DNA from 2 places in the Oceanobacillus sp. CAU 1775 genome. Region 2 is predicted to be linked to the other one. Evidence: riboswitches for the same ligand, from Rfam matches in the RefSeq annotation. Region 2 holds a riboswitch; the other holds the start of a gene.
What was found. A riboswitch is a leader RNA that binds a small molecule or an ion and turns the genes downstream of it on or off. The one in region 2 is predicted to bind FMN.
Positions count from the first base shown of each region.

Region 1 (16,058 bases), on a different contig from region 2:
ATGCGAATGGAATTAATTCGCTATATACATGGATATATATTTTTCATATGCCGGCATTTATTTTTATTTCTGGCTTTTTCGCAAAAGGCTTAGGAACGAAAGAATACATCTGGAACTTATTTAAAAAAATCTTGGTACCATATTTTATCTTCCAAATGATTTATACAGCATATTATTTCCTAATTGGTAAATCAGGATGGCTCTCAGGATTATTCCATCCACAGTGGTCACTTTGGTTTTTAATGAGTCTATTTTTCTGGCATATTTTATTGTATTTCTATAAAAAATTAAAACCTGGTTATGCCGTCTCACTGGCAGTACTAATCGGAATTCTTGTTGGGTATATCACGCCGATTGGTCACATGTTTAGCTTGTCACGTACATTGGTATTTTTCCCGTTCTTCCTACTAGGATATCTTGTAACGGAAAAACAACTAATGCTTGTTAAAAAAACAACAGTTATGCGCATCGGATTGCTAGTACTAGCTTTAATCGCGATTGCCGTCCACATGTTACCCGGTATCTCGACGGGGTGGTTATTGCATTCGAGTTCATATGCAGACCTTGGTGCATCGACATATGGTGGCTTGATTCGTCTTGCCGTTTATCTACTAGCCGCCATCATGGTAGTTAGTGTTCTCGCTTGGATTCCAAAAAATCATATTGTTGGCTTTACATCAATCGGTGCCAACACATTAACGGTTTATTTACTGCATGGATTTTTCATTCAATATTTCCGTGAAGCTTCAATATTTACGGTAACTAACTTCATGGATGTCATCGGTTTAGCAGCGATATCTGCTGGGCTTGTATACTTGCTAGCAACTAAATTTGTCGTTGGAATAACGCAACCACTTATTGAAGGTAAAGCAACTTGGATAAAGGAAAAATTAGAACAAAAGAAAACACAAACAGACAACTAAAAAATCGCCTGACACATGCAAACTGTGTCAGGCGATTTTTCTAAATTTAGAATATCATATGCGCAATCAACGTGATAATAGGTAATGTGATTGCTGTACGTAGTAAGAAAATAACAACTAGATCAAAGAAGTTTACTGGAATTTTTGAACCGAGCAGTAGTCCTCCGACCTCTGATAAATAAATAAGCTGTGTAACAGATACTGCTGCAATAATAAATCTAGTAATCTCAGCTTCAATACTTGCACCGATAATTGCTGGAAGGAACATATCTGCAAAACCGATAAGTAATGTTTCTGATGCTTCTTTTGCATAAGGGATTTGCATCAATTCTAGAACTGGAATTAATGGTGCGCCAATCCAGCTAAAGAATGGTGTAAATTCAGCAATAATTAAAGCGATAAGACCAAAAGCCATTACAACTGGTGCAACACCCATCCACATATCTAAAATGTTTTGTAGGCCTTCTTTAATAAATTTATAAAAGCTTGTTTGTTTTTTTGCACGTTCGACAGCATTTTGAACCCCATAACTAACAACATTATGTTCATTAGGGATTGACTCGTCAAGCTCTTCTGTACTGTCAGTAATATAGCTATCAGGCTTCCTTGATAAAGGTGGAATCCTTGGCATGATGAGTGCTGCGACAAATCCAGCAGCAACAATTGTTAAATAAAATGGAACAAACATATATGCAAGATCTACTTCAGCAAGAACAACTAATGAGAAGGTAATCGAAACGACAGAAAACGTTGTCCCGATAACAGCAGCTTCACGTTTTGAATAGAAGCCTTCTTCATATTGTTTGCTTGTTAGTAAAACACCAATCGTACCATCTCCAACCCATGAAGCGAGTGCATCAATAGATGAACGACCCGGAAGTTTAAATAGCGGGCGCATAATCTTTGTCATTAGTGATCCAAAGAACTCTAACAAACCGAAATTCGTTAATAGTGGTAGGAACAAACCAGCGAATAGGAATACAGCGAATAATGTATGTAATAATCCGTCTAGAAGAACTCCACCTGTATCCTCACCGTAAATCGCCTCATGTCCTAGGTTGAAAAATACCATTATGGCAAACACTGCTGCAACGACACGAGTAATAGTCCAAAACAAAGAAGTAGTAAATAATTGCTTAAAAAATGGTGTTTTCTCGTATGCCCAACCTTTCGTAAGCCATCCAATCACTGTAAACACAGCCGTGAGTACAATAATCATCATCATAATAAATGATAGTTGATCTGCAAGTAAGCTTTCGACCCAACCTGCAAGTAAAGCAATGGGAATCGTTGTTCCGTCCCCAACATTAATTGGTGTAATAAATAATAAAATACCAATAAGCGAAGGAATTATAAATAATAAATAGTCCTTCAATCTGTACTTCGCTTTCATTTCTTAACCTCCGTTATAATGTTTTTTCTAGCATGTCCTTCAAGGGAGCGTTCCTAAATAATATGCTCACTCTGCAGGAACTATAACTAATGTAATTCCCCATTTTTTAAAGAATCTAACCCTTTATAAAGTACCTCTATAATAGCACTGCATAATTATACAAAGCAATACAGTAATATGCAATAGCTTTTAAATTATTGGTATTTTCTCACTTCTAAATTTGTGCAATAAATAGGATTAAGATAAGGTGGAATGAGGGAATGTAGTAGAAGTAGAGGTGGTAACTTTGACGAAGGGATTCAAATACAATTTTCTGTATCGGTGGGTAGTAATCGTTTCACTAGCCATAAAGTTTATTGCAAAAATTTATTTTTTCTTATATACGAACACTGTGTGGGACGAGCCTACAAATAAAAAGTGGAATAAATTACTTCAGAACTTAGCAATTGAATATCGCAAGAAAGCAGAAAAACTTGGAGGCCTGTTAATTAAAGTTGGCCAATTTCTGAGTACAAGAAAAGACTTTCTACCAGACATATTTATAAATGAATTAACACATCTTGTTGACCATGTTCCACCAATGCCATATGAATATGCAGAAGAAACGTTAAAAAAAGATTGGCGAACAGAGAATATTGAAGATAAGGTAAAACTTATTAGAAAGTCATCGATTGCATCGGCATCAATCGGGGAAGTGTTCTTTGGGATTTTACATGATGGAAGTAAAGTAGCAATAAAAGTTAGAAGGCACCGAATTGAAGAGGTATTTCATAAAGACTTCGTTGCTTTACGCATGGTATTTTGGCTTATTAAAGTATTTACATCGTTTGGTAAAAAAGCAGACTTAAAAGCACTTCATAGAGAATTAGTTACTGTGATGATACGCGAATTAGATTATCGACAAGAACTCGAATTCGGAAAATATTTCACTGAAAGATACGCAGACTTCGAAAATATTCATATCCCAAAATTTTATGAAGAGCTAAGTACAGAACGTGTGCTTGTTATGGAATGGATAGAAGGGGAAAAGATTACAGAGATAGCTTTTTATCAGAAACATCAAATTGATCGTGAACTCGTTTCGAAGACGATATTTGATTTTTATATGGACCAGTTCTTAAATCCAGGTAAATTTCACGCTGACCCACATGCAGGTAATATTCTTATTCGGCATGATGGAAGTGTTGCTATTCTCGACTTTGGGATGATTGGTGAAATTAAAAAACAAGATACAGAGTATTTTAAGTTATTAGTACAAGGCTTTATTATTGAGAATTATGAAATTGTGATTGATGCATTAGATAAAATGAACTTTCTTTTACCGAATGCCGATCGCAAGAAAATCAAGGAAGTGTTGAAGGATACAGTAGATATGTATTCTGATGGTTCAATAAAAGAAATGAACGCTCAAACGGTTAATCAGATTTTTGATGAGGTAGGGGAAATAATTCAGGAGCAGCCAATTCAAATGCCTGCTGACTATACCTATTTAATGCGAGCCGTCTCGATTGTCGTCGGAATTCTATATGCGATTAACCCAGAAGTTGATATTGTAGCCTGGGGCAAACAAAAAATTAAAGTCTGGTTTGGGACGAAAAGTATTGTGGAATCCGTCGCAAAACAATATGTAAAAAATGCTACAGAGCCGATTCTCTCCTATCCAAGAGCTCTGCTCAATTACCTTGAAAGCGGGGAACGGGACCGAGTTTGGGATCAAGAGAAATTTTATATAAAAATGAGGCATCAATATTATTTACTACTTGAGGTCATATCCTTTATGATGGTTATAGGAGGATTGATAATTACCTTATACGGATATAGTATCAGTGGATCCTTTTTCACCTATGTTGGCTTAACAATGTTAATTATTTTTATAACATTGCTAAATATAATTTTAATTTTTCATCGTAGAATGATAAGAAATCAGAAAATAAAGGGGGTGTAGAGAATGAGTGATATTCTTAGAAAAGGTTTTCTATTAGGTCTTGGTGCTGCAATTAGCGGGAAAGAAAAGTTAGAGAAAAAACTGAATGAGCTTGTCGACAAGAATGAAATTTCTCAAGAACAAGCGAAAGAAGTAATGAATAACTTTATCGAAAAAGGCGAACTCAAACAAGAAGAGTGGTCTGCAAAACAAATGGAACAAACACGTAAAACAGCAGAAGATCTTGGTCTAGCAACAAAAGAAGACATTGCTTCCTTACAAGCACAAATTATGGAGCTAGAAATTAAATTAAATAATAAAGATAATGAGCTTTAAAACGATTGTCGAGCAGAATTGACCTATAAAATCTCTCTGCTCGACTTTTGTTCTTGTTAAAGAACTCCTAATGCATTATAATATACAAAACAGTTCGGATTTATTTTAGGGGGCAATGGTGATGGAGAGTTTTGAATTACTGTGTCAGAAAACAAGTCAAGAACTGGGAAGGGTATTGGAAGAGAAAGAAATTAAATTCCTTTACTGGGTATTTGAAAGACATTGTGAGGAATCAAAATTAAAACAAGAACAAACAACATAAGAGTTTTAATAACATATATTTCAGTCTTAGTCGTATGCTACTAAGGCTTTTTTCTTGTGGCGCAAAAGAAGCATATAAGCATCCAATCATGCTATAATAGGACTTGCTTCTCCACGAAAGACTTCAAACAAGGGAGACGAGATATAGTGAAGGATATTACGATTATCAACAAAATGATCAAGGAATTGAATCTCGCAAAAGAAAAGACGAATGCTAGAGAAGAGCTCTTAACACATATCAGTCATGTAAAATTATTATGTGAGCTATTTCTAGAAGATGATACATCAAACGAGGCAACGACAAAATCGTCAGCATCTGAAATTACAGAACAAGAAATCAAAGCGATGTTAGGTGAGCAAAAGCAGGATCCATCGAAAAAAGAAGAGCGCTCAACCGTAGATTTTGATGATGCAAATGGCGATTCAATTTTTGATTTTTAAAGATAGGAGATAAACAAAATGAAATTATTTTTACTTATTGGGATTGTTAATGGATTCTTAGCTGTTGCATTGGGTGCGTTTGGTGCACATGGTTTAGAAGGGAAAGTTACAGAAAAGCAATTAGGAACTTGGGAAAAAGCTGTCGACTACCAGATGTTCCATTCGGTAGCAATATTACTTACAGGATTCCTCATGATGAAGTTTCAAGCTGCAAGTCTTACTGGTGCTGGTTGGGCATTTCTAATTGGAATCATTCTTTTCTCTGGAAGTTTATATATTTACTCAACAACCGCAATCAAAACATTTGCGATGATCACACCAATTGGTGGAGTAGCATTTCTAGTTGGTTGGGTTCTGTTGGGTACAGCAATTATGAAGCATTTATAAAAATTGAAATACAAAAAAAGCAGGCTAATGAGCTTGCTTTTTTTATTTCTAGAGACAAATGTGCCATATAGGTACTTCGATAGGTCAACCGTTAAATTGAGAAGCAAGAAAGTAGAAGGAAGGGCTCTGACGGAAAAAGGCTTTTCAAAGCCATCACTGGCATTGAAAAGCCCCTTCAAAATTAATTTAAAACTGTTTCAGTAAATTCGCCATCTCAATTGCTGATGTGGCAGCATCCCAACCTTTATTCCCAGCTTTTGTGCCAGCACGTTCAATTGCTTGTTCAATTGTGTCTGTTGTGATGACACCGAAAATAACTGGAATACCTTCCTGCAGATTAATTGCAGAAACACCCTTAGCCACTTCATTACAAACAAAATCGAAGTGTGGAGTAGAGCCACGAATCACCGTACCAAGGGTAATGACAGCATCATACTTTTTAGAACTAGCCATTTTCTTTGCTACAAGAGGGATTTCGAATGCACCTGGTACCCAGGCGACTTCAACTTCCGCTTCTTGTACACCATGGCGACGCAATGCATCTTCTGCGCCACTCAATAGCTTACTTGTAATAAAATCATTAAACCTACCAACTACAATTCCAATTTTTAAATCTTGTCCAACTAAATGACCTTCATATATTGTACTCATTCTGTTTCCTCCTGCAGACTCTGATAATTTTTATTACGTCAAACTAGTTTTTAGCTGTATTTTCTACAGCTCTGCGATATTCTACTAGATCTTTAATCATTAAAATAACTAAGTCAAAGCGCTTTGCTATTTTCTGCAAATCTGGAACTCTTGCCATTGTTCCATCAACATTCATAATTTCACAGATGACTCCGACTGGCTCTGATCCAGCAAGCTTGGCCAAATCTACAGCTGCTTCCGTATGACCTTGTCGCTCCAATACACCGTTCTTTTTTGCAATTAAAGGGAAAATATGGCCAGGTCTATTAAAATCTTTAGGGCTCGCTGTTGAATTCAGCATGCTTAAAATGGTTGCCGAACGTTCAAATGCCGAAATACCTGTATTTGTTGATACATGATCGATTGAAACTGTAAATGCTGTTCGATATGGATCACTATTATCACGAGCCATTAAGGGTAGATTCAATTGTTCTGCCAACTGTTCTTCTATTGGTGTACAAATTAGACCTTTTCCTTCGCTTGCCATAAAATTAATCATTTCTGGAGTTGCAAACTGACCTAAAGCAAGAAAGTCACCCTCATTTTCTCGATCTTCATCGTCTATAACAATAATTGCTTTTCCTAATTTTAATTCCTCAATTGCTTGCTCTACTGTTGAAAACAAGTTATTTCACCTCTTAACGAAACGTATGTTTAATTCAAAAATCCATTCTCGACAAGTGTTGACATTGTAATGTTACTTGTCGCTTTTTCTGTCTTTCTACTAAGAAGATTTTCGATATATTTAGCCAACATATCACACTCGATATTGACGAAATCACCAATCTGTTTATGGCCAATTATTGAATCGGACTGTGTAACAGGGATCAGTGAAATAACAAATCCACTTTCGGTCACACCAAATACGGTTAGAGAGGTTCCATCAACCGTAACGGAGCCTTTTTCTATGAAATAGCTTAGCAAATTGGGGTCGATTTCTATTTCCATATAAATCGCATTCTCACGTCGTTTAATAGAAATTATTTCTCCAGTTCCATCGACATGGCCACTAACAAAATGACCACCAAATCTACTGTTTGCTGCCATGGCGCGTTCCAAGTTGATAGAACTACCTACTTCCAGTTTATGAAGTGTTGTCGATTTTACTGTTTCAGGCATAACGTCTGCTGAAAAGTTTGAATCTGTATAATCTCTCACTGTTAAGCAAACACCGTCTACAGAAATGCTATCGCCAATACTGACGTCTGCCAAAATCTTTTTACAGGTAATTGTAAATTGTAAAGAGTTGGGGTTGCGTTGGATGGATTGAATACGTCCAATTTCCTCTACAATTCCAGTAAACAATTTTATCTACCTCCAATGATATGATTCTCTTTATATGAACATCTTTAATAAGAATGTAAAAATTACATTCTAAGGGTTGTCCAGATATTTTATAAGGAATCATTTTTATTACGTTAAACATTTAAAAAATATTGTTGTTGGATACTTTCCACCAAGGGGCGTATGGGTGGTAAGGAAAGGATTGGTTTGAAGAGCGGTTACGAAAAGAAAGTGGAAAAAGCATCTTTTGGAAAGATGTCTTCGTAAACCGTCATGAAATAAAAATACGCAAAATAAATATACCTCTATTGCTATTATTAGAAATGTTTTCAGATTCTCTCCTTTCAGTAATTATAGAGAGGTTGATTTTAGCGTATGGCATAGTATATCTAAATAACTTCTCCCATCCAGACTTTAACTGTCGGTGCCAGAGTTTCACTAGCTCCACCGTTATCTATTAGATAGATTAACGGGTCACGGACTGACAAGCGTTATGCTTGATCACCGCCGGTAAGGATTTTCACCTTGCCCCGAAGTTATTGAATAACTATACTTCTCTAAAGTTAGCATACACATTTAGCTGAAGCAATGAAAAGGATTAGAGTGGACCATTTTTCAATTAGGAAGAGATAATTCCTTTCGTTCTTCCTCCGTAAATACCCGAGACCTTGTCAAAAAGCGTTTGCCTTCGGGACCTTCTAATGAAAACATGCCACCTATACCATCTACCACATCAATAATAAGTTGTGTATGCCTCCAGTACTCGTATTGATCTTTTGACATGTAGAAGGGTGTATCTCCAATTTTACCTAACAATACATCGGAATCACCCGTACGAAATTCATCTCTTGGATAACACATTGGCGAGCTACCGTCACAGCAACCACCAGATTGGTGAAACATGAGTGGACCATGAATGTTATGGAGTTTTTCAATGAGTTCTAAAGCAGAATCTGTCGCTACTACACGATCAACCATCTAAAATCCCTCCTAAAATATAATAGATGCAAAAGGAAGCTAATCTTTCAGGCGGATTAGCTTCCAAAACAATTACTCACTTTCCCAACGCTAAAATTTAAAACAATCCTGCTGGTCCTTCACTATAACTAACAAGCAAGTTCTTTGTTTGCTGGTAATGGGAGAGCATCATTTGATGATTTTCTCGTCCAATACCAGATTTCTTATAGCCGCCAAATGCAGCGTGTGCTGGATATTGATGATACGTATTTGTCCACACTCTACCAGCTTGAATATCGCGACCAAAACGGTAGGCTGTGTTGATATTTCTAGTCCAAACGCCTGCACCTAAACCGTAAAGTGTATCATTCGCAATTTCTAATGCTTCTGCTTTATCTTTAAAAGTTGTTACGGACAGCACTGGGCCAAAAATTTCTTCCTGGAAGATACGCATTTTATTATGGCCTTTAAAGATTGTAGGCTCCACATAATAGCCATTCGCTAACTCTTCCCCGAGCTTGTTAACTTTCCCGCCAAGCAGAACTTCCGCACCTTCTTGCCTTCCAATATCAAGATAGGAGGTAATTTTCTCCATCTGCTCTGTTGATGCTTGGGCACCCATCATTGTTGATGTATCGAGTGGGTGACCAATTTTAATTTCCTTCACACGTGCAATCGCCCGTTCCATGAACTCATCGTATATCGACTCATGGATTAAAGCGCGAGAAGGGCATGTACAAACTTCCCCTTGGTTTAAAGCGAACATCGCAAAACCTTCTATTGCTTTATCAAGGAATCCATCATCTTTTTCCATGACATCTTCAAAAAAGATATTCGGTGATTTTCCACCTAATTCTAATGTTACTGGAATGATATTTTCAGAAGCATACTGCATAATCAAGCGACCAGTCGTCGTTTCTCCAGTGAACGCAACTTTGTCTATTCCAGGATTCGTCGCGAGAGGTTTTCCTGCTTCAAGACCGAATCCATTTACTACATTTAATGCACCAGGTGGTAGTAAGTCATGAATTAACTCGAGTAGAACATGAATAGATGCTGGCGTTTGTTCTGCTGGCTTTAGTACGACACAATTTCCTGTCGCAAGTGCTGGTGCGAGTTTCCATGTTGCCATTAAGAGAGGGAAGTTCCACGGAATAATTTGTCCAACAACTCCTAAAGGTTCATGAAAATGATAAGCGATTGTATCATTATCAAGTTGGCTAATACCGCCTTCTTGTGCGCGGATAGCACCTGCAAAATAACGGAAATGATCGACAGCTAAAGGCAAATCAGCAGCTAATGTTTCTCTGACCGCTTTCCCGTTATCCCAGCTCTCAGCGACTGCAAGCATTTCTAAATTGTCCTCGATTCGATCTGCAATTTTATTCAAGATATTTGAACGCTCTGCAACAGAGGTTTTCCCCCATGTTTCTTTCGCTTCCGTTGCCGCATCAACAGCTAACTGGATATCTTCCTTTGTCGATCGTGAAATTTCACAGAAGACTTCTCCAGTAACAGGGCTAACATTTTGAAAATACATCCCGTTAACTGGTGGAACATATTCGCCCCCAATAAAATTATCATAGCGCTCCTTAAATGTAATCACTGCACCTTCTGTGTTTGGATTCTTGTACTTCATTTTAAATTCTCTCCCTTGAATATATTTTACGTGGTGTTAGAGCATAAAGTTTGTCCTTATTAAACCTTATGTGATGAAGCAACAAGAAATTACTAGTAAGGACTTTAATTTCTGCTTAGGCTAGGATAGAATTTAAACACGGTAAGCAGCAAAAGCTAGATAGTCTTGCTAAACTATCAATACACTAGAGGAGAATTCATTTGCTAAAAACATTGGCTTTTATCGCGGAAGAATTAAATGAACACAAGATAACTTGGGGAGTTGGAGGTTCACTACTCTTAAATTTTTATAAACTAATAGATAAACCGAATGATATAGATATATTAGTAGATGAAGCAGATGCTGCCCGTTTAAATAAAATAATGTTATCTATTGGGAGTGCGTGCGAAGCAACAAGTATACGTCCATTTTGTACAACATATTTTTCTGAATACGAGATGAACAAAGTGGAGATAGATGTCATGGGTGGGCTTGCTATACAACATGATGTAGGCATTTATAAATTAGCACATAAACAGGAATCTATAGTAGCTAGCAAATTAGTGAATGGAATAGAGATACCATTATGTTCACTTGAAGATTGGTACATCTTGTATTGGTTAATTCCAAACAAACAAGAAAAGGCGATTTTAATTGAAGAATATTTGATGAGGAATGGTGTAGAGCATCCAAGAATTATAGAGGATGCACTGAAACAGCCCTTGCCAATTGAGGTAAGGAAGAGGGTGGAAAAATTGTATAATTAAAAATTGGTGTAGTACAATAAATTTAAAAGAAGCTCGAATAATCAAGCTCCTTTTAAATGTTATCTTATATATCGTACCTTAATTAATGCGTATTTTTTATCTCGGTGGATAATTCGCAAACTGTGCATCGCTATATGGATATTCATAATTTATTTCTTCATTAAAAGTGACATAATCCAAATAAACCATCAATAAAAGCACTCTTCTTCCAGTACCCTCTTCACTCAAAATAATATGGTCTCTACCTGCTGCTTCGATAATCCCTGTAAACGTTCGTTGATTATTACCTTCAAAAGTTAAATGAACAGTTGCTTGCTTTCCACGGTTTAATCTTAGGATATTTTCAATATAAGATTGCTGCATCGGAAGCATCCCTTGACCAGTCCCAGTGCCTTGTGGTGCCATCTGTCTTTGTTGGAACATTGGCATCGGCTGAGCGGCATAGGGGTTCGGTGGAAACTGTGGAGCTTGAAAACCATAATTATATTCAGGTTGTTGCGGTGTTTCTTTTTCTTCATTCATCGAAAGAATCTCCTCCTTCTACTTCACAAAAACAATTAATACACACTCGGACAATCACTTGCAGTCGGGGCAAAAAAGCAATGGGATTTATATCTACCTACATTCCATTGTCCATACCATTGTTCAGGACAAGGACCTGCAGGCATAAAAAACCATAATGTGTTCGTTGCAGGATGTTGACGCTCCCCTTTAAGAAGACGTCGAGCTAAGTTCTTCTCGTGTTCGCGTGCACGTTGATAAAAGTAACCCTTTTGTGTTGCTTCAAAACCACCAGGACTCTGAAAAACCATGGCTTCAATTGTACGTATGTCAATGAAATCAAGACAGTCAGCAATCACGCGATTCACACCTGTATTCCCAGCCATAAGCATCCCAAGATCGCCTTCACCCTCGGCTTCAGCTCGAATTAACCTTGCTAATAAATCTACATCCTTTTCCGTATGTGCCACAACAGACATCGAAAACCCTCACTTCCTAAGGCAATCACCCACTAATTATTAGTATGCAAGCGTAAGAAAAAAATGACTGGAAAAAGATAAAACATTTCGGACTTAAGATATTCAAGCTAAATAGTCCATCCGAATGAATACAACATTTAACTAGATTACTTTCAATCTAATCATCTATTCGGTAAAATGAAGGAATACAGAACGTATAAAAGTAGGAGGTTTTTAAGTTGAGTACTCTTTTTCAAGAACTAGCTAAGAAAATATCCTCAGCAAATAAAAGAATTATTTTCCCAGAAGCATTAGATGAACGGATACTAAGAGCGGCAAGCAGGCTAAGCGAAGAAGGGATTTTACAGCCAATTTTAATTAGTAATGATCAAAAAGTGAAAGAACAAGCAGCAGAATTACGAATTGATATTTCCCGATGTATGATTATTGACCAGGCAACATATGAAGATTTTGACGAGGTAGTTGCAGCTTTTGTTGAACGCCGTAATGGGAAAGCAACAGAAGAAGAAGCTCGTGAGATTTTACAAAATGGAAATTATTTCGGAACAATGCTCACCTATTTAAATAAAGCGGATGGGCTTGTAAGTGGAGCAGTACATTCAACATCAGATACCGTGCGCCCTGCGCTACAATTAATAAAAACAAAACCTGGAATCAATAAAACATCAGGAGTTTTCATCATGGTGCGTGACGAGGAAAAGTATGTTTTTGCAGATTGCGCAATCAATATAGCACCAGACGCCGAAGATCTAGCTGAAATAGCTATAGAAAGTGCGACAACAGGAAAGCTTTTTGATATTGATCCTCGAGTAGCAATGCTCAGTTTTTCAACAAAGGGATCGGCAGTTTCACCGGAAACGGAAAAGGTTGTAAAAGCTCTAGAAATGGCGAGAGAGAAGGAACCTAGTCTTATTATAGACGGGGAGTTTCAATTCGACGCAGCATTTGTTCCAAGTGTTGCCAAGAAAAAAGCACCTGATGCGGTCATTCAAGGAGATGCGAATGTATTTATTTTCCCAAGTCTTGAAGCTGGAAATATCGCTTATAAAATCACCCAGCGCCTCGGCAACTTTGAAGCAGTCGGACCCATTTTACAAGGCTTAAATAAACCTGTGAACGATTTGTCTCGGGGTTGTTCAACTGAGGATGTGTATAATCTAGCAATTATCACAGCAGTACAAGCGATGGAAAACTAAATATAAAACTGGCTGGCCTTTGAAGGATAAAGGACCAGCCAGTTTTTATTTTTGAAATATAGTGTATGGTGGGTGCGTGTGAAATCGCTCCACTCGACATCCAAATCGCTCCATGCTACGGTCAACTCGCTCGACGCGGCACCTGATTCGCTCCATGTACCGATCAACTCGCTCGACCGCACCCCGAATTCGCTCCATCCCACACCCAACTACTCACTCACAACTTCATTACGCTTCACCATCTGCAGATAGCGCTTTTCAAATGTTGCTTTTTCTTCCGCAGAAAAATCCACGACAACTATTTCATCACTAAAATCATTCAATGTTTCATACACCCTATGCATCACATCATCAACCGTCAGTGGCACTCCAAGCAAATCAGCTAAAGATCCCATAACACTTGGTTCGACATCGGGATATTCGAACTTTGTCGTTTCTCCTTGCTTGGCAATTTGGTAAAATCTTTGAATATGCTCAGCCCGTTTAAAACTTTCTCCGTCCACATCTAGATATATTTGAATTGCAGCAGCTTCTTTGATTCGACGTTGTGAGATTCCTGCAAACTTTCGCCCGCCAATACTTAAATCATAATCTCCTGGACAATAAGAGCCTACGATTTCGAAAGCCTTGATGGATGAGGTCAGATCACGGAACATATATTCAATAAAGCGGACCATTGCATCATACGCATCATGAATCGACACCTGTTTTACTTCAGGAATGATTAAAGACAGATTCAAAACATGCTCATCTAACGCGACAGCAAGTCCACCTGAATTTCGTACAATAACATTGTAGCCCATTTCTTTTAAATAACGCGTACCCTCATCAATATAAGGAAGCCTCGCATCAGGAATCCCGAGTACAATCGTTTGAGGATGCGACCATAAGCGTATGGTTGGAGGCGAATTACCATTACTTACTGCGGTTGCAAGCGCATCGTCAATCGCGAAAGAAGTCATCGCAGTATAAGGCTCGCCCTCAAAGGTATCTAGCTCTGTATGATTGATATATCGAAACGTATTATAACGGATTACCTCATCCCAATTTTTCATGTTCGTCTCCTTATTGTTTGTTCATTCTAATATCTATTATATAATGAATGTAAACCGAGTCAATTTCATAATTACCAAAACCTAATCTCAATCTACATACAGTTTAAATCGACTCAATTTAACTGTATGTAGATTGAGGTAGACTAAAATAGGAATTATGAAAATGATTAGCCTTAGCAAATTGAAACGGATGGGGAGATTAAAATGGCATACAAAGATGAGCAATTGTCAGAAGAAAAAGTATTTAAAGACCCGGTTCATCGTTATGTACATGTGCGAGACCGTGTGATCTGGGACTTAATCGCAGCACCTGAATTTCAGCGTTTGCGCAGAATCAAGCAACTCGGTACAACAAATTTAACCTTCCATGGCGCAGAACATAGTCGTTTTAACCATTCTCTAGGAGTTTATGAAATTGTTAGACGGATCATAAATAACTTCGAGGGACGCCCTCATTGGAATGAAGATGATCGTCTATTAAGCTTATGTGCAGCATTGCTACATGATTTGGGACATGGGCCATTTTCACATTCCTTTGAAAAAGTTTTCGAGCTAGATCATGAATATTTCACACAAGCCATCATTAAAGGAAATACAAAAATAAATGAAATTCTAGAAAAAGTGAGTCCAGGCTTTTCACAAAAAGTAGCAGATGTCATTGCTAAAACGTATGAAAATCAGCTCGTCGTAAGTCTGATTTCTAGTCAAATTGATGCTGATCGGATGGATTACCTCCAAAGGGATGCCTATTATACAGGTGTTAGTTACGGACATTTCGATATGGAAAGAATACTCCGCGTGATGCGCCCGATGAAAGATCAGGTAGTGATCAAAGCAACTGGCATGCATGCGGTAGAAGATTACATTATGAGCCGTTATCAAATGTATTGGCAGGTCTATTTCCATCCAGTTACCCGTAGTGGTGAAGTGATTCTTTCGAAAATTTTCCACAGGGCAAAGTACTTACATGAAAATCCAAACTATACATTCAAACTAGAACCCATCCATTTTCTTTCTTTCTTTGAAAAAAATGTGAAGCTAGAAGACTACCTAAAGCTAGATGAAAATATTGTTCAGTATTATTTCCTACTTTGGCAGGAAGAAACAGATGAGATTCTTAGAGATTTATGTGAACGGTTCATGAATCGCCATTTATTTAAATATGTAGAGTATAATGATTCCATCGAGAGTAAGAAAGAAGAGTTGAAGGAATTATTTATAGAAGCTAATATAGATCCAAACTATTATTTAATTGTTGATTCATCATCTGACTTGCCATATGATTTTTATCGGCCTGGTGAGGTGGAAGAGCGCATGCCAATCCACTTACAAATTCCAGATGGCAGCCTGAAAGAACTATCACGCCATTCCGATATTGTTGAATCGATTTCAGGTAAAATACGGACAGACCATAAATTATATTTTCCATTAGAGAAGATTGAAGAAATGGAAGACACCACATTAAAAGAGAAAATACTAGATATCTTGTATGTGGGAAGGAAATAAAGAAAGGGGTTTTCTACATGAGTAATGAACAAGAAAAGAAAAAGAAAAATATGTTTACGATTATAAAAGATGACTCAACAGATGGTCATGGTGGATACGGAGCAGGTGCAATAAGTCTAGAAAATATGTCGTCGGTAATTATTGATCCGACTGAAAATAAAGCCTACCTTGATATGGGGGCAATGCACGCAAGAAGTGAAGTGGAACGCCGAGTAAAGTGGCTACCTAACAAAGATGAAGTTCCAAACGGCAAATTATATTGGATTGTTTGGGTAAATTTAGATCGTAATGAAAATGGAATATATTATGCAGGTGTCGCGGGAAGTGAAATTCGTGTGGA
Region 1 covers NZ_JBTLRO010000001.1:348,434-364,491, forward strand. The annotation lists gene ACXYMZ_RS01655 (acyltransferase family protein) at 1-923, shown strand, start outside; gene ACXYMZ_RS01660 (YjiH family protein) at 970-2,316, opposite strand; gene ACXYMZ_RS01665 (ABC1 kinase family protein) at 2,603-4,261, shown strand; gene ACXYMZ_RS01670 (phasin family protein) at 4,265-4,576, shown strand; gene ACXYMZ_RS01675 (hypothetical protein) at 4,698-4,838, shown strand; gene ACXYMZ_RS01680 (YwdI family protein) at 4,985-5,278, shown strand; gene ACXYMZ_RS01685 (DUF423 domain-containing protein) at 5,297-5,665, shown strand; gene ribH (6,7-dimethyl-8-ribityllumazine synthase) at 5,852-6,316, opposite strand; partial or broken gene ribB (3,4-dihydroxy-2-butanone-4-phosphate synthase) at 6,387-6,980, opposite strand; gene ribE (riboflavin synthase) at 7,010-7,660, opposite strand; FMN riboswitch at 8,031-8,181, opposite strand; gene ACXYMZ_RS01705 (DUF779 domain-containing protein) at 8,255-8,617, opposite strand; gene adh (aldehyde dehydrogenase) at 8,715-10,235, opposite strand; gene ACXYMZ_RS01715 (nucleotidyltransferase family protein) at 10,436-10,981, shown strand; gene gerQ (spore coat protein GerQ) at 11,078-11,503, opposite strand; gene ACXYMZ_RS01725 (cell wall hydrolase) at 11,539-11,961, opposite strand; gene pta (phosphate acetyltransferase) at 12,180-13,157, shown strand; gene ACXYMZ_RS01735 (lipoate--protein ligase family protein) at 13,367-14,212, opposite strand; gene ACXYMZ_RS01740 (HD domain-containing protein) at 14,417-15,718, shown strand; gene ACXYMZ_RS01745 (YwhD family protein) at 15,736-16,058, shown strand, end outside.
Region 1: another riboswitch for FMN. It lies ahead of ribE (riboflavin synthase); the one in region 2 lies ahead of ACXYMZ_RS10180 (ECF transporter S component).

Region 2 (16,058 bases):
TGTTCGCTCTTAGATAAGAGTAACCAAATGCAAGCTTATTGTCAATAAAGACTATTATTGTTACACTTTTATATGGTGATTGGTTCGTATGTTTTTTTGAAAAAAAAGCTTGTATTAGTATGGATTAATCACACCAATGTGTTATACTAATAAAAGATTTAACAAAATACTTTTATTAATAAGTGATATTTACTAAATAATACCTTCTAAAGGCAGGAGAATGATAATGAAAATGGTCGACAATTCATTGGCAAACAAACTTAATAGTCATAAAAACCTGAAGGAGAATTTATCTGTAGCAAACCTAGTAGAACGCGTATTAGAGCGTAAAGAAGGCGTATTAACTTCAACTGGTGCAGTTACAGCAACTACAGGAAAATATACTGGACGTTCCCCGGAAGATAAATTTATTGTAAAAGATGAAATTAGTGAAGATACAGTTGATTGGGGAAATGTGAATCGACCAATCGATGAAGCAACATTCGATAAATTATATCAAAAAGTCACAGACTACTTAATGGATAAAGATGAAGTTTATCAGTTTAAAGGTTTTGCTGGGGCAGATAAAAATTATCAGCTACCAATCCAAGTGTTTAATGAATTTGCTTGGCATAATCTTTTTGCTCGTCAGCTATTCATTGCACCAACTGAAGAAGAATTAGAAACACATCAGACAGAATTTACAGTTGTTTCTGCTCCAAACTTCAAGGCAGATCCAGAAGTTGACGGAACTAACTCTGAAACATTCATTATTATATCATTTAAAAAACGAATTGTACTTATTGGTGGTACGGAGTATGCTGGAGAAATTAAAAAGTCAATCTTCTCTATCATGAACTATCTATTACCACAACAAAACGTTCTTTCGATGCACTGTTCGGCAAACGTTGGCCAAGAAGGCGATGTTGCATTATTCTTCGGTCTTTCAGGTACAGGTAAAACAACACTTTCTGCAGATCCTTACCGTCGTTTAATCGGTGATGATGAGCATGGTTGGAGTCCAAACGGCGTCTTCAACATTGAAGGTGGTTGCTATGCGAAATGTTCAAACTTATCTGCTGAAAAAGAACCACAAATTTTCAATGCGATTCGTTTCGGATCTGTATTAGAGAACGTAATTATTGATGAAAAAACAAGTGAACCTGATTATGATGATACATCACTTACTGAAAATACAAGAGCAGCATACCCAGTAGAAAACATTGATAACATTGTTTCACCAAGTGTTGCTGGTCATCCAAACACAATTATTTTCTTAACGGCGGATGCATCTGGTACGTTACCGCCAATCAGTAAGTTAACAAAAGAGCAAGCAATGTATCACTTCTTAAGTGGTTACACAAGTAAACTTGCAGGTACAGAGCGTGGTGTTACAGAACCACAAGCAACATTCTCTGCATGTTTCGGTTCTCCATTCCTACCACTTGCACCAGCGAAATATGCGGATATGCTTGGTCAAAAAATTGATCAGTATGATGCAAGTGTATTCTTAGTAAATACTGGTTGGACTGGTGGTTCATATGGTGTTGGTAGCCGTATGAAATTATCTTACACACGTGCAATGATTCATGCAGCACTTGAAGGTGAGTTAAACAACATCGAAACAATTACTGATGAAGTATTTGGTTTACAAATTCCAGTACATGTTGCTGGTGTTCCCGATGAAGTTTTAGTTCCAAAGAATACTTGGGAAGACAAAACAGCATATGACGAAGCAGCAAAAGCTTTAGCTGGTGAGTTCCATAAGAACTTTGAGAAATTCAATAATGTAACTGAGTCTATTCAACAAGCAGGACCAGTTTACCAAGGAAATTAATTCGTTTCCTCATCCCAAAAAGGATTTTATATATGAGTGAAAATTCTCAGCGAACCTTGCTGAACCCCATTCTCGATTTTAGAGAATGGGGATTTTTTTGTGCTCAAAAGGATAATGTGATGTTCGCTGTGATTAGCCTCAGTACATCGAATGCTAAATCGGGCTGCTGAAGACTAAAATAAAAGACTTTTTGGAAGTTCTCGAATCTGAATTGTGAACTTCAGCATATTCTGTGACGACTTCAGCATATTGTGTTGCAAGTTCAGCGTAAATTGTGTCCACTTCAACATATTCTGTGACAACTTCAGCATCCATCCAATATACACTCTAAAATCCATCAAAAAAGCCAACTCACACCAAAATGGAAGCTAGCTATATATTTTCGTGCGGGTAATTGTGAACTTCAGGATTTTCTGTGTCCACTTCGGGATATTTTGTGAACACTTCGGGAAAAATTGTGTCCACTTCGGGATTTTCTGTGACAACTTCGGGATTCCGCAAAATACCGCACAAATACCCATCAAAAAAAGCCAACTCCCACAACAATGGAAGCTAGCTTTAACAATTATCTATCTAAACAACATCATAACTGAGGTTAATTGTGAACTTCGGGATTTTCTGTGTCCACTTCAGAAAGTGTGACATCTTCAGCATTTCAGTTAAATTTAACTAATTTCTCCAGAAAAATGTCACCCCTTTTTTCTTAAAGATAGTTCTTCAGTAGCTTTGATTAGATTCTAGACGAGACCCTTGAGGGCAATAAATCGAGGCAGATGAAAGCGACACATCCTTTTGTATCAGCGCTGCAATCCTCCAGATTAAATAGCACACAAATAAAGTCTGGGCATAAAATGTATTTGACGATAAAGATTAATGCGAAAGGGTCGGACAATATGAAAATGATGAAGTGTTTTTTATTCCTTGGGATGATTGTTTTATTCCTTTCAGCGTGTAACACAAGCAATGTAAAAATACAACTCGCTGAAGTTACTCGCTCCCTGTTTTATGCCCCTCAATATGTTGCTCTTGAAAATGGTTACTTTGAAGACGAAGGTTTAGAAGTTGAACTGCAAACAACTTGGGGTGGCGACACAACAATGACAGCCTTGCTCTCAGGTGGTGCAGATATTGCATTGGTTGGATCTGAAACATCGATCTACGTCTATGCACAGGACTCTAGAGATTACGCAATAAACTTTGCGCAGCTCACTAGAACAGATGGAACTTTTCTTGTTTCTAAAGAACCCGATCCAGATTTTTCTTTTGAGAATATGAAAGGTGAAAAATATCTTGGTCAGCGTGTTGGAGGAATGCCACAAATGGTTGGTGAATACGTTTTGAAAAAACACGGAATCGACCCACATACAGACCTAGAATTAAACCAGAGTATTGATTTTGCTAACATTCCAGGTGCTTTCCAATCTGGGGATTATAAGTATGTACAACTCTTTGAGCCAACTGCAAGTATTTTTGAACAAGAAGGTCAAGGCTATATTGTTGCTTCCTACGGTGAAGAATCAGGTGAAGTACCTTATACCGTTTTCATGACGAAGCAAAGTTATCTTGAGGAAAACGAAGACAATGTGAAAAAGTTTACCCGAGCAATCTATCGTGCACAGCAATGGGTGGAAGAAAGTTCGGCAGCTGAAATCGCAGAACTAATTTCTCCTTACTTCGAAGAAACGGACCTTGACGTCCTCACTGCTTCCGTCGACCGCTATAAACAACAAGGCTCTTTCTCACTAGATCCAATTTTACATGAAAGTGCTTGGGATAATTTAAAAAGTATTATGGATGAAGCTGGAGAACTTCCAATTGATGCTCCATATGAAGACTTGGTAAATACTGAAATCGCTAAAGAAGTGATGAACGAGTAAGGAGGATTTCAGATGAGTATTTTGAAACTAGAGAACGTTAGCCATCACTACTTTTCAACAGATAATTATAAGAAAGCACTTGATAATATCTCTTTTTCTATACAGCCTGGAGAATTTATTTCTTTACTCGGTCCAAGCGGTTGTGGGAAATCAACCATTCTATCCATCATTGCAAAACTTGTCACCAATACTTCAGGCGATATTTATTTAAATGGAAAAAACCTTAAAGAAACAAAAGATGAAATCGGCTATATGCTCCAACAAGATTATTTATATCCTTGGAAAACAATCCTGGAAAATGTACTTTTAGGCCCGAAAATCCAAAATCGAGAGACGAAGGAAATTACCCAAAAAGCGATTGATATGCTGAAAGAAGTAGATTTAGAAAACGTTCATGATCAATATCCTGAATCGCTTTCAGGTGGGATGCGACAAAGAGCTGCCCTTGTGCGGACGCTGATTAATGACCCAGAAATCTTCTTGCTTGATGAACCTTTTTCATCGCTTGATTTTCAAACTAAATTGAAACTTGAAGAGCTTGTGGCAAACATTCTTAAAAATTATCATAAAACAACGATTCTCGTTACCCATGATATCGGAGAAGCGATTGCAATGAGTGATCGAATTATTTTGATGAAAGCAAATCCAGGTAGAATTTCTCATATCTACGAGGTGCCAATCGAATTAAGAGATCACTCGCCAATGCTCGCTAGAAAACATCCGAAATTCCAAGGGTTATTTGATGAAATATGGAGCGATTTAGAAAATGTAAAATCACCAGTAGAACTAGGTGATTTGAAATGAATGACCAAACTGGCGATAAGTTATTTCGGGCGCATCAAAAGAAATTAAAAAACGAAAAGAAACTTGTGTATTTTTGGCAAATTATTATCGCTGTTGTTTTCTTTTTAACTTGGGAAATAGCTAGTAGATTGTATCTTATTGACCCTCTCTTATTTAGCTCCCCATCAAGGATTGTTGAATTAATTTTTAATCGAATAATGAATGGCACACTATTTCCACATATTACAGTAACGTTATTTGAAACATTATTAGGATTTATCCTAGGTACAGTTGGAGGGGTCCTTATTGCGACTTCCCTATGGTATTCAACGAGGTTTGCCAACATTATGGATCCATACCTTGTAATCTTCAACGCAATGCCTAAGGTAGCTTTAGGGCCGATTTTGATTGTTGCATTTGGTCCAGGGTATTTATCAATCATTACAATGGGTTTCATTATTTCTGTCATTGTAACGACATTGGTTGTCTATCGTGCTTTTCAGGAAGTAAATATGAATTACACAAATGTGCTAAGGAGCTTCGGGGCGACTAGACTCCAAATCTATAAAGAAGTCATTTTCCCTGCTTCCTTACCTGTGATGATTTCTACACTTAAAGTGAACGTCGGTTTATCTTGGGTTGGGGTTATCGTTGGGGAATATCTAGTGTCAAAGCAAGGTTTGGGTTATTTAATCATCTATGGCTTCCAAGTCTTCGATTTCACACTTGTAATGGCAAGTTTAGTCATCATCGCTATCCTTGCAGCAATAATGTACAAAGCAGTAGAAAGAATCGAACGCTGGCTAATCGGGAATCGTTCGAAGGGGTAGTTATTAAAAAGAAATCGCCATACAATAAGTAGGCGATTTCTTAGTTTTGAAAATTATTTTCTTTTATAAATGCTAAAGCATGACCTAAAATGTCATCTTTCATAATAAAACTATAACCTTTATTCTCTTTGACGTCTTTCGGGATATTATCTAGAAGCTCAGGCCCATCTGTTTCATAATAAGTCTCTTGCTCAATCAGACGATTGATCTTCGCAAAATAAATATTTTTGATAACATAATCCCTTTTCCCATCTACATAATATTGGCCAATATAATGAATTTCTTCAACAATGCCACCGGTTTCCTCGTGAACTTCACGAATCGCAGCTTGCTCTGCAGTTTCCCCTTCCTCTACTTTACCTCCAGGGAACTCTAACCCCCGCTCCTTGTGTTTTGTTAAGAGCCATCTGCCTTTATACCGACAAATCACCCAAACATGCTTAGGGCTTTTGGAAAAAGGATGATTTTCAAAAGACAGTTGGACTTCATTTTTATAAAAATCTTTAAATATCTTCAAGTAAATCCACTACCTTTTATATTTTTCTCAACAATTTATAAGGAAACTGTCTAACACTTCTATTCCTTTTGCTTCTCTCATTTAAACATCCAAAAATCAATTATATTGAAAAGAAGACGCTATATAAATCAATTCCATATAGGGTCCCCTTTCCAATAATTATAACTTGATTAGGAAAAAATGTTTAGTGATTCGATGTGTTCTTTTGTTTGTGTGTCACCCAATTCATAAAGCAACTGAAACAAGTTACTTAAGCCTGCATCATATTGATCGTTTGAAGCATCATTGTGATATGGCATGATTGGAATATGGGCACGCACAAAACTCTTTAAACTCGCGTCTTGCATGTTTTCCAGTTCATTTCTTACTTGTTGTATTTCTTGATCATCCGCATAAATAATATATCCGGCATTTTGATTTGTTTTATCTTGCGTAATCACACCATTGTTAATCCCTATATAATATTTCTTTTTCATACAAAAACCTCCTCGTAAATATTTTGTCTATCTCACGAGAAAGCATGTACAAAAAGTACAACTGATTGATTTCTACTTACTGGATAATTGATTCCTCATTACCTTATTCGCTGCATTGCGAGGTAGAGCATCAATGAAATGAATTTTTTTTGGTAATTTATATTTTGCAAGCTGTGTTTCTGCATAAGTTAAGATAGCTTCTTCTGAAATTTCTTTTTCAAGAACCACATAAGCGACAGGAACTTGTCCCCATGCTTCATCTTTAACTCCGACAACTCCAGCTTCTTTAACTTCTGGAAGTTTCATTAGCACGTTTTCTATTTCTGACGGATAAATATTTTCCCCTCCGGAAATAATAAGGTCTGTGCGTCGATCCATCACATATAAGAATCCTTCTGCATCTACCCGACCTAAATCTCCCGTCTTTAACCAACCTTCATGAAAAGTAGCTTGATTTGCTTCTTGGTTGTTGTAATAGCCTTTTGTAACGGTTGGACCTTTTACAAAAATTTCACCAACACCATCTTCAGCTTGGTTTTCAATTTTTAACTGTGCGGGCAGTAATGGTTTTCCAGCAGAACCTAGTTTCCTGAGAGCATCTTCTGGACTTAATGTAACTATTTGGGAGGTCGTTTCCGTCATGCCATAGCTTTGAAAAACGGGAATACTTTTTTCTTTTGCAGTTTCAAGCATTGTTTTTGGAGCTGGTCCACCGCCAAGTAAAAAACAGCGCATTGTTTCCGGATATTTTTGTTCACCAAGTTTCTCAATTAATCGCTGAACCATTACTGTAACAACAGAAACGATCGTAATTTGCTTTGTCATGATCGCTTCGTGAACCGCAGTTACGTCAAACTTTTTCATGAAATAAATCGGCATGCCATAGATTACATTTTTTATTAAAGAAGTTAGACCACTTACATGAAAAAAAGGAAGTGTGATGAGCCATTTATCTTCTTGTTGCATCCCTAAATTAAGCGCTGATCCGATAGCATTCCACCAATGATTTCCATATGTATGCAAAACACCTTTTGGAAATCCTGTCGTTCCTGAAGTGTACATAATCGTGAAAATATCATCTAAGTTTATTTCTGTTAAAAGTGAAGCACTAGTTTCTGGTACTAGTTTTAGATCAGCATAACTAAACTGCTCAACATCCTGAAATTCACGACTTGCTTCTTGTTCATCTGTGATGACAAGCGTTACATTCGCATCTTCCAGTTGATATTTAATTTCTTCATCGGTAAGCCTTGTGTTTAAAAGGACACCTACTGCACCGAGATAACTTAACGCATGAATCGCGTAAATCATTTCTAGTTGATTGGAAGATAATATTCCAATATGGGTACTTTTTTTTACTCCTAAGGTTGCAAGCTTCTTCGCATAACTTTTACTATTTTCTTCTAATTCTTTAAAAGTTATATTTTTTTCATGGTGACTTTCAAAAGCTAATCGGTTTGGGGAGAGATTTGCTTGTTTTGTTAGCCAGTGTGGAATAATCTCTGCCATACATCATGCTCCTTTCTATAAAATTGAATAAAACCTCTGCTTTTCAGCAAAGGTTTTTAATTATTTTACGGGAAGCGTGGGAATTTCTTGAAATCAGGCTTTCTTTTCTCTTTAAATGCATCGCGACCTTCTTGTGCTTCAGGTGTTGTGTAATAAAGAAGTGTTGCGTCTCCACCTAACTGCTGAAGTCCTGCAAGCCCATCTGTATCTGCGTTGAACGATGCTTTTAAAAAGCGAAGTGCTGTTGGTGACATTTCAAGAATTTCATTACACCACTGAATCGTTTCTTCTTCTAATCTTTCGTATGGTACTACTGTGTTTACCATGCCCATTTCGTAAGCTTCTGCTGCAGTGTACTGACGGCATAGGAACCAAATTTCACGTGCACGTTTATGTCCAACCATTCTTGCTAAGTAACCTGCTCCATAACCAGCATCAAAGCTTCCTACTTTTGGACCTGTTTGTCCGAATCTTGCGTTATCAGCTGCAATTGTTAAGTCACATACGACGTGTAGCACATGGCCTCCACCAATTGCGTAACCAGATACCATTGCGATTACTGGCTTCGGAATGGTACGGATTAAACGTTGTAAATCAAGTACGTTTAGACGTGGAATATTATCGTCTCCTACATACCCACCATTTCCTCTTACTGATTGGTCTCCACCTGAACAGAATGCTTTTTCACCTTGTCCAGTTAAAATAATAACACCAATTGATGAATCATCACGTGCATCAGAGAACGCATGAATCATTTCCTGTACCGTAAGTGGCGTGAACGCATTACGTTTTTCAGGACGATTGATGGTAACTTTTGCTATTCCATTATATTTTTCATAAATGATTTCTTCATATTTTCTAGCTTCAACCCATTTTACTGCCAAATCATTTCCTCCTCATCAAATTCAACATTTTTTTTGCTTATCTCTTGATATATGCTAATTTTCTCATGATGTATGATAATTTGCAAACCCAAGGATACATTCCTTGAAAAGCTCCGGCTTCTCTAGATGAACGGCATGGCCTGCTTCGAAAAATATCTCCGTCGTTACATTCGGAATCCACTCAGCCATTTGTTCATTAATCGCAACGAATTTTTCATCTAAACTTCCTACGACTAGAAGTACTGGAAACTGCAAAGAAAATAATTTATCCCAATTAGAGTTTTGTGCGCCTGTGCCCATTCCTTTTAATGACTGAATAAGTCCTGCTTCGGTTTGGGAAAGGCGCTCTTTGCGGATTTTTTCTTGAACAGTTTCGGCTAAACTTAGCTGGGAATCGAATAAAGGAATGTTCTCCCAAAAATCAACAAAGGCTTCTATGCCTTGAGACTTAATTTTTTCGATAAGCTTTTCGTCTGCTTTTACTCTTTGCGCTCGCTCTTCTTCCGTCGAAAGACCAGGCGAAGCACTTTCTAACACTACTCCATACAGTGATTCCGGATAACTGGTAGCGTATGATAATGCCGCTCTTCCTCCCATGGAATAGCCAACAAGATATACTTTTTCCAGGTTCAGATATTTTATAAATTGATGGAGATCATGGCAAAAATCCTCCATCGTAACCAGACGGTCCCCGCTAGTTTTCCCATGACCTGGCATATCGATTACGATAAATTGCATGCCGGGTGTAGGGTTATTTATAAAGTTTTCCCAAGTGGCACTCGTTCCAGTAAAGCCGTGCAAGAAAATTATTGGCGTTCCTTCTCCAATGATTTGATACCGATAATCGGTTCCATTTGTTGAAAAATACAAAGTATCAGCCCTCGTCTTCTAGTAATTCTTCCGTAATTGCCTGCCATTTCGAACGATGCCAAGTAACATTCTCTTCTCGATCTGTTTTCACTTCTACGATAGAAAGTCCTTTTTGATTATAGGTTTGTTTTAAGGTTTCTTTTAACTCAGCTTCTGTTGTTGCTTCAAAGTAGGAAGCTTCATAGAGCTTTGCGACCGTCTCGAAATCCAAATTGACCGGTGTGCCAAATAAAGCATCAAAATGTTTTTTATCCCCTGCTTGCGAAAGAAATGAAAATATTCCCCCACCATTATTATTAATAAGTAAGATCGTCACATCCAACTCATAATGTTTTGCTGCATGGAGACCATTCATATCATGGAAAAACGAAAGGTCACCAAGAACCAGGGTAATACGTGTTCTATCTGTTGCCGCACCAATTGCGCTTGATACCATGCCATCGATTCCATTAGCCCCACGATTTGCAAGGATTTCAATATTCTTTTCATTGGATAAGAAAAATGTATCGACATCACGGATAGCCATACTATTTCCGACATACATCACACTATCGTTAGGAATTACAGCGGAAAGTCCACGAATGGCCTCCCCCTCTGTAATGTTTTCCTCTACATCCGCTTCCAAATGTTTTCTCGCAATCTTATTCATGTTTTGCCATTGCTTTAACCATTCGCTTGGCAGAGCCGTGGTATGTTTTTCTGCTAGTGCTTCACAGAAATGTACGGGGTCTGAAAAGATAAATTCTGTTACATTCCCTGTAGGTTCCCTGTAGCCACTATAATTTTCCACAATGAATTGTGGTACATGGCGGTTTTCTTTGATAAAGAACAAGTATGGTTTTGAAACTGGCATCGCACCAAAGCGAATAATAAAGTCTGGCTGGTATTTTTCTCGGATTTCTTCATTTTTTAAAATAGCGTCAAATGTTTCAATGATATTTGCTTTGCTATGCTTTCCAGAACGTAATTGGGAAAGTGGATCTGCTAATATCGGTAAGTTTAATTTTTCGGCAAAAGTTGTTATTGCTTTTGGAAAATCAATAAAATCTGTTTGCGGGCCACAAATAATTAAGCCTCTTTCCTTATTTTCAATGCGTTTTAGGAAGTTCTCGATTTCCACTTCTGATAATTGTTTTTTTCCGTCAAACGGTGGCTCATAGTTTTTCGTACTAAAATCTGGATGCTCCCATAGTCCTTCTAGGGAAAAATCAAGCATCAATGGTTCACGGAAAGGAATATTCATATGAACTGGGCCTGGATTTCCTTCCATTGCCATATAGACGGCTCGAGCTGCCTTGTTTCTCACGTATGCCAGCATTTCCCTTGATGCCTCGTGAATTGCCATCTCTTGAAACCATTTAACATATTTTCCGTATAAATCAATTTGTTCAATTGCCTGTGGGGCTCCGACGTCTCTTAATTCATGTGGTCGATCTGCCGTAAGAACAACAAGGGGCACACGACTATAATGTGCTTCCACAATTGCCGGAAAATAATTTGCTGCAGCCGTACCAGAAGTACAGACAAGGGCAACTGCTCGCTTCGTTTTTTTAGCAATTCCAAGCGCAAAAAAAGCTGCGGATCTTTCATCAATAATGACCCATTCTTTCGCAGCTTCATGTTCAGCAAATGCCAATGCTAAAGGTGTGGAACGAGAACCGGGTGATATGACCACGTCGGTAATACCACTTTTCACCAGTTCATCGACAAAGTTTGTCGTATATCTTGTTATCACTTCTGTATGATTCATTCAGGTTGGCCCCCTAATACATTTAGCATCGGCAGTAATTTAATTTTTGTTTCTTCATATTCCAATTCAGGATCAGAATCCGCTACAACCCCACAACCAGCAAATAATGATGCTTCATTTCCTTGAATAAGTCCTGAGCGGATAGCTACAACAAATTCTCCGTTATTATTACTGTCAACCCAGCCAAGTGGCGCACCATACCAACCACGATCTAAAAGCTCATGTTCTCTAATAAATGCGAGAGATTCTACAGTCGGCGTTCCACCAAGTGCAGGTGTTGGATGCAATGCTGCTACAACGTCAAAAATCGTATAGCCATCTTTTAATTGACCTGTCACAGGCGTATATAAATGTTGAAGATTTTTTAATGGGAAAAGTACTGGCTTTTCTGGCATAACGACATTCGTACAAGAATTAATCAGTGCATTTTTTATCATTTGAACAACAAAATCATGTTCTCTTAGATTTTTTTCATCATGAAGTAGCTGGTAACCAATCTTCGCATCTTCTTCCTCAGTCTTTCCTCGAGGCGCAGTTCCAGCTAAACATGTCGATAGTAAATCTTTATCTTCTACCTTTACAAGACGTTCAGGTGTTGCACCAATAAAGCAATCGCCATCACTTTCAAATGCATGGATATAGCTTGTCTGTTGTGTTTCAATAAGCTGTTCCAACACAGATGCGATATTTACTTCCTCATTGAAGTGAAGTCTAATTTCACGAGCAAGCACGATTTTTTCCGCCTTTTTCTCTTGAATTTCTTTGGTCGCAACCTTTACAGATTCCTTCCACTTTTCAGGATTGATTTCAATTTTCTTATCAATCTTTAGATCCTGTTCTTCAAAAGGTTCACCTTGTAAAAAGTCTTGGCTCATTTTTCTAAGTTTGTCTGCTACTTTATCTACATCATCTATTTTCGTTAGGACAATATTTAAAGTTAAATAAAAGTTATTCTCATATTCCGTTAACATGATTTCTGGTATATAAAATTGGCTTTGTTTAAATTTTGCCCAAAGCGGTGTTCTCTCTTCTAATGGATCAAAAGACATTCCACCAAAAGCGACTATCCCTGTTCCAGGAATGCCTTCGAATGGATTGTCTACAAAAGCATGATCAAGTAACTCTTTCCACTGGTTTTCTGTTTGCGTGTATCTATCTTCATTCGTTTCCAGCGTGTCTGCTTTTCCTACACCTGTAAAAGTTAATTTACGCGATGAACTTCTCCAGAAAAATCTATCTTTATTTAAACTTTTTGCTGCTTCAAATACATGAAGCAGATTGTTATTATCTATTTCTTTCGTAAAGCTAGCAAGCTTATAACGCTCATTTGCTTTGATCTGTTTAATCGCATGAGTCAAGCGCGCTTCTAGCTGTTCCATTTTTATGTCGATCATTTTAGGTACCCTCCGATAAAAAAACACAATAAAAAATGTCCAATTATATTTTATGCTCTTTTCCCCAACTTCTCAAGGAAAGGACTGTATTTTCGACAATAATTCTTAAAAAAATTTTATTTGATAAAATTAATGCTAAATTTCTGCGTTAATTTTTTGTGCAAGCAAACCTATTGCATAATATAAAATTTGTAGTATACTTATTTTTAGTAACTAAATAATCGATTCTAATCTTCGGGGCAGGGTGCAATTCCCGACCGGTGGTGATAGGTTGTTTCACAACTTAAGTCCACGAGCCATTGCGATACATGATGGTTGATCTGGTGTGATTCCAGAACCGACAGTTAAAGTCTGGATGGGAGAAGATGTAAAGCCAAATACTGGTGCTTATTTCTGTACCTTTATTTACTATTGCATTTATTTTGCCCTAAAGCCTCTATTAGCTTTAGGGTTTTTCTGTCTTTTAAGATTGGACAGCGTTATGGATGTATTTTAGGCGAGGCTTATCCTTCATCACGAGTTAGAATCGATTAAAAAAGATGAAGGAGGAATAGATAATGCAAAAAAGTAAGCAATTATCTAAGTTAATCATTATTGCGCTCCTGGGAACGATCGCGCTCATATTATTTTTCTTAAACTTCCCATTACCATTTTTACCACCGTATTTGAAAATCGACTTTAGTGATGTACCTGCATTAATGGCTGGTCTGATTTTCTCACCTTTAGCAGGAGTGCTTGTTGTTTTAATTAAGAACTTGCTCTACCTAATTGTAACTGGTGCCGGTGACCCTATTGGAATCATGGCTAACTTTGCCGCTGGAGTGATGTTTGTCCTTCCAGTTTCATTGATTTACCACAAGTTCCATAAAGGAGTTAAAAGTATCGTATCTGGTTTAATAACTGGAACGGTTGTTATGGCAATTGGAATGAGCGTCATGAACTATTATGTTTTCCTACCAGCATATTCTTGGTTTATGGGTTGGGACATGAGTAGTGAAATAGCATGGGGTGCAATCCTTATCGGGGTGTTACCATTTAATGTTATTAAAGGAATAGTCGTTGCGATTTTATTCGTTCCGCTATTTATCAAAATGCGCAGTTGGATCGAACAAAAACAAATAAATGCAATATAAAAATAAGGGTTCGTCTCCAGATGAGGAGATGAACCCTTTTATATTTTTTAAGATGCTGACTGGCAGATATCAGGATAAGTTGTGTCTATATCAGGATAAGTTGTGACAGTATCAGGATATTTTGTGTCCATATCAGCATTTATCGAAATATATCAGTATCTGCCCTCAATAGCATTACAATGTTTGATTTTTACCATTTATTTCAGAAAAACATACTTAAAATCAGTGAGATACTTAATAAAATTCCATAGAAAGTATTTGTTTTACCCGTTGCTTTCATGGCAGGCATCATTTCTAATGGTTCTGTTTTTCCTCTGAAGTTTTTAATTACTGAAATCGCTACAATCCCACTCAGGAAAGTTATTACTGACCAAATCGGCAAGATGCCAACAATAATTAAGCCCAGCGTTGTCGCGTATGCAACAACAAATGAGATTGCGAGTAATGTAATTGCTTTTTCTCTACCGATAAGAACGGCGATTGTTTTCCTACCACCTAATTGATCCCCATCTCGATCACGTATATTGTTCGATAAATTTATACTTCCAATGAAAATACTAACTGGAATAGAAATCCAAATCACTTCCGTAGTTAATGTAAGTGTTTGAATGAAGTAAGTAATCGCAATAATTACCGTCCCCATTAGCACTCCCGAAAATAATTCACCAAATGGCGTATAAGAAATAGGAATTGGCCCTCCAGTATATAAATAGCCGACTGCCATACAAACTAACCCGATAACCGCAATCCACCAACTAGATGCCATACAAATATAGATTCCTAATAATATCGAAATACCATAAAATATAAATGCTAAATCTCGTACTGTTTTTGGTTTTATTCCATCGCGTACAATTGTTCCACCAATGCCAACGGATTCTTCTGTATCTAAACCTAATTTATAATCATAATATTCATTGAACATATTTGTTGCTGCTTGGATTAACATTGAAGCAATAAGCATTGCCGCAAATAAAAACCAATTGATTTGTCCATCTATCATACTCAGCATTGTTCCAACAAAAACTGGAATAAAAGAAGCTGTCAATGTATGCGGACGCATCAATCGCCACCATACATTAAAGCCTGATCTTTCATTCAATGCTTCCTTTACATTCACGTCTTTCACCGTCTGCATTCCTCTTCCCCCTGAAAATTTCTATCCTATCAATTTTAAAGAAAGAAAAGGTAAGTGTCAATTTCTTTAATCTTCCACCTCTTTAAATGTAAGATAAAGAGCGCTAACGTTGGATTAACAGCTGACTTATAGAGTTTATCGGTCACTATTTCAATGCTACCGATTTTGAGACCAATAAAGTAAGTTTATCGGTCACTATTTCGATGCTACCGGTTTTGGGACCAATAAAGTAAGTTTACCGGTCACTAATTTCAATCCTACCGATTTTGAGACCAATAAAATAAGTTTATCGGTCACTATTTCGAAGTTATCGATTTTGGGACCAACAAAATAAAGTTATCGCTAATCATGGATTACTAGCTGGTGACTTCTCAATCCCAGCACAAAAAAAGATACGAGAAGGGGGGCTTCTCGTATCATGTAGGGTATGTTAATTATTCAATGTTAATGAATAATTTACCATCTGCTTGTTTTCTTGCTTCGTTTCCATAAGCATCAACTACCTTGACTTCAATTACTGCGCCTTTTGCAGACACATTACTTATCGCAGTCCAGTAGCCGACATAGTGCCCTTCCTCTGTTTCCATCATTGGAAGTTCTGTTGCATTTGTTGTCATATTTGTTAGTGGCATATGGATAAAGAATGTTGCTTTTAATCCAGGCTCACTATCAAATTCAAATTTCACACTTTGACCAGCATTTAGATAAACATCCTCTTCAGGAGTTATGTTTTCAATTTCTGGTGCAGTGAATTTTACATTTAGCGTTACTGATTCTGTAGCCATATTTCCAGCTAAGTCTGTAGCAACTACTTCGATTGAATTCTGTCCTTCATCTAACAGAATACGCTTCGAGTAAAATCCGTCAGTCACTTGTGCACGCTGACCATTTACTTCGACAAAATCAAGATGAGCATCAGCTACAGTACCTTCTACTGTTACTGTTTCACGATTCGACTTATCTCCATTCCTTGGAGAATCAATGGAAAGCTCTGGTGCTTCTGTATCTAATATTACAGATACCACCTCAGATTCCATCACTTCTACCCCATCTAAAATCGTAATCGCTACTAGCTCATTAT
Region 2 covers NZ_JBTLRO010000005.1:105,049-121,106, forward strand. The annotation lists gene pckA (phosphoenolpyruvate carboxykinase (ATP)) at 227-1,816, shown strand; gene ACXYMZ_RS10125 (hypothetical protein) at 1,970-2,131, opposite strand; gene ACXYMZ_RS10130 (ABC transporter substrate-binding protein) at 2,710-3,693, shown strand; gene ACXYMZ_RS10135 (ABC transporter ATP-binding protein) at 3,706-4,497, shown strand; gene ACXYMZ_RS10140 (ABC transporter permease) at 4,494-5,306, shown strand; gene ytkD (RNA deprotection pyrophosphohydrolase) at 5,347-5,823, opposite strand; gene ACXYMZ_RS10150 (hydrolase) at 5,994-6,299, opposite strand; gene ACXYMZ_RS10155 (o-succinylbenzoate--CoA ligase) at 6,372-7,808, opposite strand; gene menB (1,4-dihydroxy-2-naphthoyl-CoA synthase) at 7,874-8,692, opposite strand; gene menH (2-succinyl-6-hydroxy-2,4-cyclohexadiene-1-carboxylate synthase) at 8,756-9,562, opposite strand; gene menD (2-succinyl-5-enolpyruvyl-6-hydroxy-3-cyclohexene-1-carboxylic-acid synthase) at 9,567-11,312, opposite strand; gene ACXYMZ_RS10175 (isochorismate synthase) at 11,309-12,706, opposite strand; FMN riboswitch at 12,933-13,077, shown strand; gene ACXYMZ_RS10180 (ECF transporter S component) at 13,264-13,839, shown strand; gene ACXYMZ_RS10185 (1,4-dihydroxy-2-naphthoate polyprenyltransferase) at 14,042-14,977, opposite strand; gene ACXYMZ_RS10190 (S8 family serine peptidase) at 15,412-16,058, opposite strand, start outside.